DNA from 4 places in the Nonomuraea sp. NPDC059194 genome. Region 3 is predicted to be linked to each of the others. Evidence: riboswitches for the same ligand, from Rfam matches in the RefSeq annotation. Region 3 holds a riboswitch; each other region holds the start of a gene.

Region 1 (2,190 bases), on a different contig from region 3:
TGAAGTCACAGGCGCGCCCGAGCGGATGCTCGCCGCTGCCGCCCGACCTGTAGCAGCCCACCGTGAACGGCATCGCGAACGTCTTCTTGATCGTGTCGCGCATGAGTTCGGTCCGCGGCGTGATGTTCTCCGAGCCCGTCGGGAGTTCGGGTGCCCAGCTCCCGTCGGCCTTGCGCCCGGTCCCGGTCGGCACGAGCTTGTCAAGCTTCTTCTCGATGTCCTTGATCATGCCCTCGGCCTCCTTCCGGTCGTCGGCGACCTGGGCGGTCTCCGTCTCGATCCGGTCGGCGAGCGTGGTCGCCTCGGCCGCGGCCTGCTTCTTGGCGTCGCGGGCCGCGGTGACGTTCTTGACCACGGCGTCCTGCTCGGCGCTCATCTGCTCGAGCAGGGCGGCGGAGTTGAGGTCGGGGGTGTAGAGCAGCGTCGGCAGGTCGGGGGTGCTGGCCTGGTAACGCAACTCAGTGATCTTGGAGGCTTCGGCCTCGGCCTTGACGAGGGTCTGCTCGACCGCCGCCAGCCGCTCCTGGGCTGCCTTGGCGGCTTTCTGCGCCTTGGCCAGCGAGACCCGCTTGGCGTTGTAGCGCTCGATGAGCTTGTCGACCTTGGTGTTGAGCTGCTTGAGCTCGGCCCGCAACGTGGGCTCGGACGGCTTGGGGGCAGCCGATGCCGCGTTCGCGGAAGCGATGATGAGGGACAGTGCGGCAAGCGCGCCGCATGCGAAACGGGACGTGGGGGACGCCACGAACGATCCTCTCCGTCTGCCGGCCGGGTTAGCTGACGGGTTCGGGCGGGAGGTGCGGCCCTACCACAGACGTGGATTCACCCCAGGTTCTTGGTGGGTCCCCGGCTCCTGGGCAACGCGCCCAGGATTAGGCAATGTGACCGGCGTGAAAGCCGACAAAAGGGATGTTAGTGGTAAATGTCCGGTAATGCGACTCCATGCGGAGACAAATTAGTGATCTACCTGTGATCGAAGTAGGCGCGCGGCTTCCTCGGGCAGCACGTCGCTGACGAACGCGCCCATCGCCGACTCCGAACCCGCCAGGTACTTCAGCTTCTGCGGGGCCCGTCGGATGCTGAACAGCTCCATGTGGAGATAGGCCAGGTCACGGCCCTGCCGTACGGGGGATTGGTGCCAGGCCGCCACGTACGGCATGACCACGCCGAACAGGCCGTCCAGCGCCCGCAGCACCCGGGTGTAGACGGGGCCAAAGGCGGCGCGCTCCTCCTGGGTGAGGGCGGCCAGGTCGGGCACCTGGCGGTGCGGGTAGAGGTGGACCTCGAACGGGTAGCGGGCGGCGGCGGGGACGAACGCGGTCCAGAACTCGTTGCCGGCGACCACCCGCTCGCCCGCGCGCTCGGCGGCCAGCACGTCGGCGAAGAGGTTCGGCCGCTTGGCCGCGGCCGCCAAGTGCCGTTGGGTGCGGGGGGTGACGTAGGGGTAGGCGTAGATCTGGCCGTGCGGGTGCCCCAGCGTGATGCCGATCTCCGCGCCCCTGTTCTCGAAGCAGAACACCTGCTCCACGCCGGGGATGGCCGACAGCTCGGCCGTACGGTCGGCCCACGCCTCCATGACCAGCGCCACCTGGTCGTCGGAGAGCGCGGAGAAGGAGGAGTCGTGGTCGGAGGTGAAGCAGACCACCTCGCAGCGGCCGACGCCGGGGCGCACCTCGCTCAGGCCGCCGGGGTCGGTGTAGGAGCCCAGGTTGGTGGAGAAGCTGGGGAACCTGTTCTCGAAGACGACCACGTCGTACTCGGCGGCCGGGATCTCGGTGAGCATGCCGGGCCTGGACGGGCACAGCGGGCACTCGTCGGCCGGAGGCAGGAAGGTGCGGGTCTGCCGGTGGCCCGCCATCGCCACCCACTCCTCGGTGAGCGGGTCGTAGCGCAGCTCGGAGGCGACCGGCCTGGGCGGCAGCTCGCGCTCGTCGATCGCGCTCCTGTCGGCGTCGTCGCGCCGATCGAAGTAGATCAGCTCTCGGCCGTCGGCCAGGTGCGCGATGGTGCGCTTCACTTCGGGTCCTCCGCGATGATCAGTTGTCCGGCCCGCTCGGCCAGTTCGGCCCGGGCCTCCTCCGGCAGGCCGGCGTCGCTGATGACGACGTCGGCCTCCGAGAGCTCGGCGATCGTGCTGATGCCGACCGTGCCCCACTTGGTGTGGTCGGCGGGGACCACCAGGCGGTGCGCGGA
Region 2 (2,190 bases), on a different contig from region 3:
ATCCCGATCCGGGAGTGACGTTCGACCTGCTGGCCAAGGAACCGGACGTGCTCGACAGGACCTGTCCGGTGCCGGTGTCCGTCGACTTCACCAAGGTGCTCGGGCCCGCGCAGGAGGCCTACGAGCAGGTGCTGAAGGACGCGCTCGCGGGGGATGCCCGGCATTTCGTCAGGTTCGACCTGGTGGAGGAGTCGTGGCGCATCGTCCAGGACATCCTGGCCTTCGACGGCGCGCCCGAGCCGTACGAGAAGGGGACGTGGCCCGAGGGTGCCGCCCGCATCGCGCCGGGCGGCTGGCACCCCGTCGGGGCTCAGGCCTTGTAGTCGGGGTAGCCGTAGCCGACGACCTGCGACTTCGGACGGACGCGCTGCTCCACCTTGCCGTTGCCGGTGTTGCCCTCGATGGTGCTGATCGTGCCGTCGCCGTTGTCCTTCTCGACGAAACCGACGTGCTGGATGTCGTCGAGGTCCTTGCCGCCCTTCCAGGAGAAGAAGACGACCGCGCCGGGCGTGGACTTGGTGCCCCAGCGCTTGTTGGCCTTGAACCACTTGGCGAAGGTGACGGTGTAGGCGTCCCAGCCGACCGTGGGCCGCAGGCCGCTCTTCTCGCCGACCCAGGAGACGAACATCGCGCACCACGGCGCGTTGGCGTAGGCGCGGATGCTGCCACCGTCGCGGTTCACGGTCTCGGCCGCGCGCTGGGACGACATGTACCAGCGGTGGAAGGGGGTGCCGCCACCGGCGGCGTTCTCGGCCACACCCACCTGCGACTCCGCCACCTTCAGCAGGGAGGCCGCGTTCACCTGAGCGGGCTTCTGGGCCGCGGACACTTGCTGCGGGCGGGCTGCTGCCTGCGCCCGCGCCGCGTGGTCGTCACCGAAGGAGTGAACGTTCGCGAACATCGCTCCGGCCGCGACGGTCAGGCCGACGGCAAGACGGGGAAGGTTCGCGGACACGACGGAACGACGAAGAACGTGCTTGAACATACGGGAATTTGCTCCTAGCTTCCATGCCGCCTACCGGGTTAGCTGACGGGTTCGGGCGTGGAAGTGCCCTACGGACGCCATCTGCGACGGGCGTTCCGATTCACCCCAAGGGAGATTGGGTCCCCGGTTCCGCGACCATCGCGGATTCGGCGGCCGCGCCGGTCTGCGGAATCGACGTTCATGTAGGTGACGTCCATGCAGATGCGCGGTCTCGGCAATATTGAGGGCGCGGGCGGCGTGCAGTGGCACGCCTGATGTGCGCCTTGAGTGCCCTCAACGTAAGCGAAACGTATAGAGCGGTGCAAGTGTTGTCCCGGCCGCGGGCGCGCAATCCCCTGCGGCATAGGGGATCCGCAACGGAATTCTTTACCTTGGCGTCGCCTTTACGCCGGCTCCTCGAGGCGGTCGGCTACAGCCAGTCGCGCTTGCGGAAGACGGCGATCAGTGCGGCGGAGACGCCCACGATCATGGCTGTCGACGTCCAGAACCCGATCGGCTGTTCGGCACCGGGATAGGGCACGTTCTGGCCGTAGAAGCCGGTGATCGCGGTGGGCACGGCGATGATCGCCGCCCAGCTGGTGACGCGCTTCATGATGGTGTTGAGCTGGAAGCCCTGCTGGGACAGGGAGGTCTCGCGGATGTTGCCGATCAGGTCCCGCAGCGAGTCGATCCACTCGCTGACGCGCAGCACGTGGTCGTAGACGTCCTGGTAGTACGGGGTCATTGCCGCGTCGACCACGTGGAGGTCGCGGCGCAGCAGGGCGTTGAGCACCTCCCGCATCGGGAGCACCACGCGGCGGAAGGCGACCATGTCCTTGCGCAGCTCGAACGTGTGCCGCTGGAGCGACCTGGTCGCGCCGTCGTCGGTGAACAGCGAGTCTTCGAGACCTTCGACGCGCTCGTCGAGGTCCTGGACGATCTCGAAGTGGCCGTCGACGATGTAGTCGAGCAGGCCGTGCAGCAGGAAGCCGACTCCGTGACCGGCCAGACCGGCGTTGGCGTCCCAGCGTTTGGCCACCTGGTCGATGTCGACGCCGTCGTCGGAGCGGACGGTCACCAGCGCGTTGCGGGTGACGAAGATGTCGATCTCGCTGATGGCCAGCCGGCCGGTCTCCGGGTTCAGGCGCACGCCGTAGACGCTGAGGAACAGGTGGCTGTCGTAGACGTCGAGCTTGGGCCGCTGGCGATCGTGCAGGACGTCCTCG
Region 3 (2,190 bases):
TGTTCGTCCGCTTGGGGTTCCAAGCGGTGATCATTCTGGACACCCGGTCATGCACCTGTCAACGAGGACAAGTCCCTATTTATGGGGGTTTTTCGCAACTATTTGGGGTCATCCCAAAACCCAAGAAAGCGGCAGAGAGAGTGGGGTTTTGAACCCCGCCGCAGGTCGCGCCCACGGGGGTTCCGCAGGGTGGTTGACCTGTGACTTTGTGGCATGAGCGGCGCTGATCGCCGCAATGGCACAATGCGGGCATGCGATGCACCCAGTGTGACGGCGCGGACCTCGAGCCGGGCTTCGTCGAGGATGCCGGCGAGCATTCTCAAGGGTACGCGCGCTGGATCAGGGGCCCCCTGGAGCGCGGGCTGTTCGGCGGCGCCAGGCGGCTGGGGAAGACCCGCTGGATCATCGACGCCTACCGTTGTGTCGGCTGCTCGCACCTCGAACTGTTCGCCCGCCCGAAAGACTGAACCGGCGCTGAGCGAGCGCATGGTCCGCGGTCGGCGGATCGGGTGCGCGTCGACCTGGGCCCCGCGAGCCCGAGGGCCTGTCCGCGGTGTGATCCAACACGGCTGCCCCCATGGTTATTTGCCTCTTTTGTACCGTTTAGCTACCTTTGGGGAGTTGTGTAGCGACTGGTCGACACGTTCGTTGCCATCGCATTGCCCGGACCGCGCGTCTCCTGAGGTTCCCCCAGGACGACGCTCGGCCGCCGAATCCGTCTCCACGGAACCGGGGACCCACTTCCCTTGGGGTGAATCGGACGCCAGCTCAGCTGCGTCCGTAGGGCACTTCCCAGCCCGAACCCGTCAGCTAACCCGGTAGGCGGCATGGAAGCAAGGAGCAAACCCCTTCATGCCCACCCACCTCAAGAACCGGCTGAGCCACGCGCTGCTCGGCGTCGCCATCGCCGCAGGCGCCGTGACCGCCGTTGGCACTCCGGCGCTGGCCGGCACTCAGGCCGGCTCCGTCGTCTCATCGGCCCCCAGCGCCCACGTCGCGGACATCTCCGCCGACGCCCCCGTCGTGCGCGGCCGAGCGGCCCACGTGATCGACGCCAAGACCGGCAAGGTCTACTTCAGCAAGAAGGCCGACCTTCGCGTCCCCGTGGCCAGTATCACGAAGGTCATGACCGCCTACACGGTGCTGAAGGAGGCCAAGCCGACGGACGTGGTCGAGGTCACCGCGGCCGATGTGCGTTACGCGTCGAAGGGCGGGGCCTCGGTGGCGTACCTGCGCGCCGGTGACCGGCTCACCGTGGAGAACCTGCTGTACGCGCTGCTGCTGCCCTCCGGCGCGGACGCCGCCCACGCGCTCGCCCGCACGTACGGCCACGGCGTCGACGCGTTCGTGGCGAAGATGAACGCCAACGCCCGCGCGCTCGGCATGAAGGACACGCTGTACGTCAACGCCGACGGGATGCCCGCCAAGGGCGGCGGCTACTCCACCGCGGGTGACCAGGTACGGCTCGCGCAGGCGGCGCTGGACAACGAGGTGATCAAGAAGGTCGCCTCCACCCGGTTCCGTTCCGTCCCCGAGACGGCGGAGCACCGGGCCTACTCCTGGCGGAACACGAACCGCCTCCTCCGCACGGATGGCGCCATCGGCCTGAAGACCGGTTTCACGCGCGCCGCCGGCTACACCCTCGCCTTCGCCGCCGATCGTGACGGACATCGGCTGGTAGGCGTGCTTCTCGGAGAGTCCAGCTCCAGCAGCCGCTTCCAGACCGCTGGGGCGCTCCTCGACTGGGCGGCGACCAACAGCCGGCTCTGACAGGCGACCATTTCCACCAGGAAGCGCGCCCGCTATGGTGGCAAAAGTGATCACCCCCCACCCGAGGGAGGAATCCTTTGCCACCATCGCGGGACGGGACGGCACTCCACCTGAACGGCCTCGCCAAGGCGTTCGGGGAGAAGATCGCCGTCGATCACGTCGACCTGGACGTACCCAGGGGTTCCTTCTTCGGGCTCGTCGGCCCCAACGGCGCCGGCAAGACCACCACCCTGTCGATGGCCGTCGGCCTGCTCAAACCGGACGGCGGCAGCTCGTCGATCTTCGGCGTCGACGTGTGGACCGACCCGTCGCAGGCCAAGAAGTTGATCGGCGTGCTGCCGGACGGGCTGTCGATGCCAGAGCGCCTCACCGGGCGCGAGCTGCTGCGTTTCACCGGCCTCTTACGCGGGATGGACCGCA
Region 4 (2,190 bases), on a different contig from region 3:
ACGAGGTCAAGTCGGAAAAGGACAAGGTCCTCGAGTTGATCGAGCAGCAGGAGAAGCTGCTGCGCAGGCTCGGCGCCTACAAGGTGGGCAACCCGAACAGCACCGGCATCAAGTACACGGGCTCGGCCTCCGGCAACGCGGCCTCCGTGCTCACCTTCGCCTACGCGCAGGTCGGCAAGCCGTACCAGTACGGCGGGACGGGCCCCGGCGGCTGGGACTGCTCCGGCCTGACCCAGGCCTCGTGGCGGGCGGGCGGCGTGTCGCTGCCGCGCACCACCTGGGAGCAGTGGGCGTGGGGCGCCAAGCGCAGGGTCTCCCTCGACGCGTTGCAGCCCGGCGACCTCATCTTCAGCGAGGGCCTCGGGCACGTGAGCATCTACGCGGGCGGCGGCAAGATCGTGCACGCGCCGCAGACGGGGGACGTGGTGAAGATCGTCCCCCTGTCCGCCTACGGCAGGCGACTCGTCGGCGCCATCCGCCCGTAGTGCCCTGGCTGACATCGACCGCTCTCGGTGCGAGGCCGAGGCCGTACCTACCCCTGTTACGGGTGTGACTTGAGTGACAGATGGGACCTGACAAGTCGCCATTTGTCCAAGTGTGAGTAGCGTCACTTTCGGATAACGGAGCGTTTCCTGGAGCAGCGGATCCCGTTCTGACAAGTATGGGTCGGTGATCTTGACAGCTTTACTTCGGCTTTGCCCGCCGTTGGCCGTTTGGGTACTTTCTCCCATCGCGGCGACCAAGCCATGGCGCCCGCAACGTTCACCGGCGCCAGGCGTGTCCGGTGAGCACGCATAAAGATCCGCTGGTCGCCGCGCCGAGTCCCCCCTCTGTCGTGCGCGGACCGACCTGCCGAGTCCGTGCGGCATGGAGCACGGAGCCGGGGACCCACGTTCCTGGGGTGAATCCGGCCTGAGGGCCGGAAGGGCGACTTCCACGCCCGAACCCGTCAGCTAACCCGGTAGGCATTCGTGGAAGTCCCAAGGAGACGTTCTGTCTACCCCCGTCAAGAAAACCCGTCTGTCCTGCCTTGCCCTGAGCGGCGTCGTGGCGGCGATGGGAGGAGTCGTCCTCCACGCACCCACGGCACAGGCGAGCGTGACCGTCAACGCGGTGAGCACCGTGAAGACGGCCGCGACGTCGACGTCCACGGCGAAGCGGCAGACCAGCACCGCTCGGCAGAAGGTGAAGGCCGCCAAGGCCGTCGCCGCGGCGAAAAAGCAGCTCGGTGACCCCTACCGCTTCGGCGGCACGGGCCCAGGCGCTTTCGACTGCTCAGGACTGGTCCAGTACGCCTGGGCCAAGGCCGGCATCAAGATCCCGCGCGTGACGTACAGCCAGTACGCGCGCATCAAGAGGAAGGTCACGTGGAGCAACCTCAAGCCAGGTGACCTGATGTTCTTCCGCGGGAAGGGCCACGTGGGCATGTTCGTCGGCAACGGCCGTATGATCCACTCGCCGAGCACTGGCAAGACCGTGCGGATCGAGAGGCTCAACGGCTGGCGCAAGGCCTCCTTCGCCGGCGCGGTCCGCCCCGGCGGCTGAGCCGGACGCCCGGAGCCCCGTCCACCCCCCTTGGACGGGGCTCCGGCGTGTTCGGGCTAGCATCGCAGCCGTGGTGACCCGCAGAACGCTGCTGGCGGCCGCGCTGGCCTGCCCGGCGATCTGCACGGTGGCGGGGTCGGCGGGCCGACGGCTGCCGCCCGAGGCCAGAGGGGTCTGGGAGTCAGGCGTCACCCTGGCGTACGGCCCGCGCTCGCTCGTCGTCGGCCACCACGCCGAGGCCGCCCTCCTGCGTGACCTGGCCTCCCGGGCCGATACGGCGGCGCTGACCGTCTCCACTGTGCTGCGGCGTGCCGTACGGCCGGTGGTGCTGGTGCCCCGGACCACCGCCGAGGCGGTCGCGCTCGCGGGCACCGGATCCGTCGATGGACTGGCCGCGCTGGCCTCGGCGGGGCGGGTGATCGTCCTGCCCGACGCGTTCGCGCGCCTGACGCCCGTCGGCCGCGACGTCGTCCTCGCCCACGAACTCACCCACGTGGCCGCAGCGGCAGGCGACGCCGCCCGCGCCCCCGAACTCACCCCCTTGGCCGCTGGGGACGCGCCACGCGTGGTGGCTGAGGCAGGCGACGCCGTACGCGCGCCCGAGCCCGCCCGAATCTCCGCCGGGGCAGGCGATGCCGTACGCGC

Evidence for each region. Region 3 has a riboswitch for cyclic di-AMP ahead of ACFXJ8_RS15700 (D-alanyl-D-alanine carboxypeptidase family protein). Riboswitches for the same ligand answer to the same signal wherever they lie in the genome.
Region 1: linked by a shared signal. The riboswitch ahead of ACFXJ8_RS21325 (coiled-coil domain-containing protein) and the one ahead of ACFXJ8_RS15700 (D-alanyl-D-alanine carboxypeptidase family protein) in region 3 are both predicted to bind cyclic di-AMP.
Region 2: linked by a shared signal. The riboswitch ahead of ACFXJ8_RS07775 (CHAP domain-containing protein) and the one ahead of ACFXJ8_RS15700 (D-alanyl-D-alanine carboxypeptidase family protein) in region 3 are both predicted to bind cyclic di-AMP.
Region 4: linked by a shared signal. The riboswitch ahead of ACFXJ8_RS04000 (C40 family peptidase) and the one ahead of ACFXJ8_RS15700 (D-alanyl-D-alanine carboxypeptidase family protein) in region 3 are both predicted to bind cyclic di-AMP.

Annotation. Positions count from the first base shown of each region.
Region 1 is NZ_JBHZBH010000017.1:27,735-29,924, reverse strand. Features, by position in the region: gene ACFXJ8_RS21325 (coiled-coil domain-containing protein) at 1-742, opposite strand, end outside; cyclic di-AMP (ydaO/yuaA leader) riboswitch at 746-886, opposite strand; gene galT (galactose-1-phosphate uridylyltransferase) at 953-2,014, opposite strand; gene ACFXJ8_RS21315 (DeoR/GlpR family DNA-binding transcription regulator) at 2,011-2,190, opposite strand, start outside.
Region 2 is NZ_JBHZBH010000004.1:113,064-115,253, reverse strand. Features, by position in the region: gene zwf (glucose-6-phosphate dehydrogenase) at 1-323, shown strand, start outside; gene ACFXJ8_RS07775 (CHAP domain-containing protein) at 311-955, opposite strand; cyclic di-AMP (ydaO/yuaA leader) riboswitch at 998-1,147, opposite strand; gene ACFXJ8_RS07770 (magnesium transporter CorA family protein) at 1,395-2,190, opposite strand, start outside.
Region 3 is NZ_JBHZBH010000010.1:116,822-119,011, reverse strand. Features, by position in the region: gene ACFXJ8_RS15705 (hypothetical protein) at 252-467, shown strand; cyclic di-AMP (ydaO/yuaA leader) riboswitch at 698-840, shown strand; gene ACFXJ8_RS15700 (D-alanyl-D-alanine carboxypeptidase family protein) at 853-1,770, shown strand; gene ACFXJ8_RS15695 (ABC transporter ATP-binding protein) at 1,848-2,190, shown strand, end outside.
Region 4 is NZ_JBHZBH010000002.1:274,525-276,714, reverse strand. Features, by position in the region: gene ACFXJ8_RS04005 (NlpC/P60 family protein) at 1-485, shown strand, start outside; cyclic di-AMP (ydaO/yuaA leader) riboswitch at 841-983, shown strand; gene ACFXJ8_RS04000 (C40 family peptidase) at 1,114-1,545, shown strand; gene ACFXJ8_RS03995 (hypothetical protein) at 1,616-2,190, shown strand, end outside.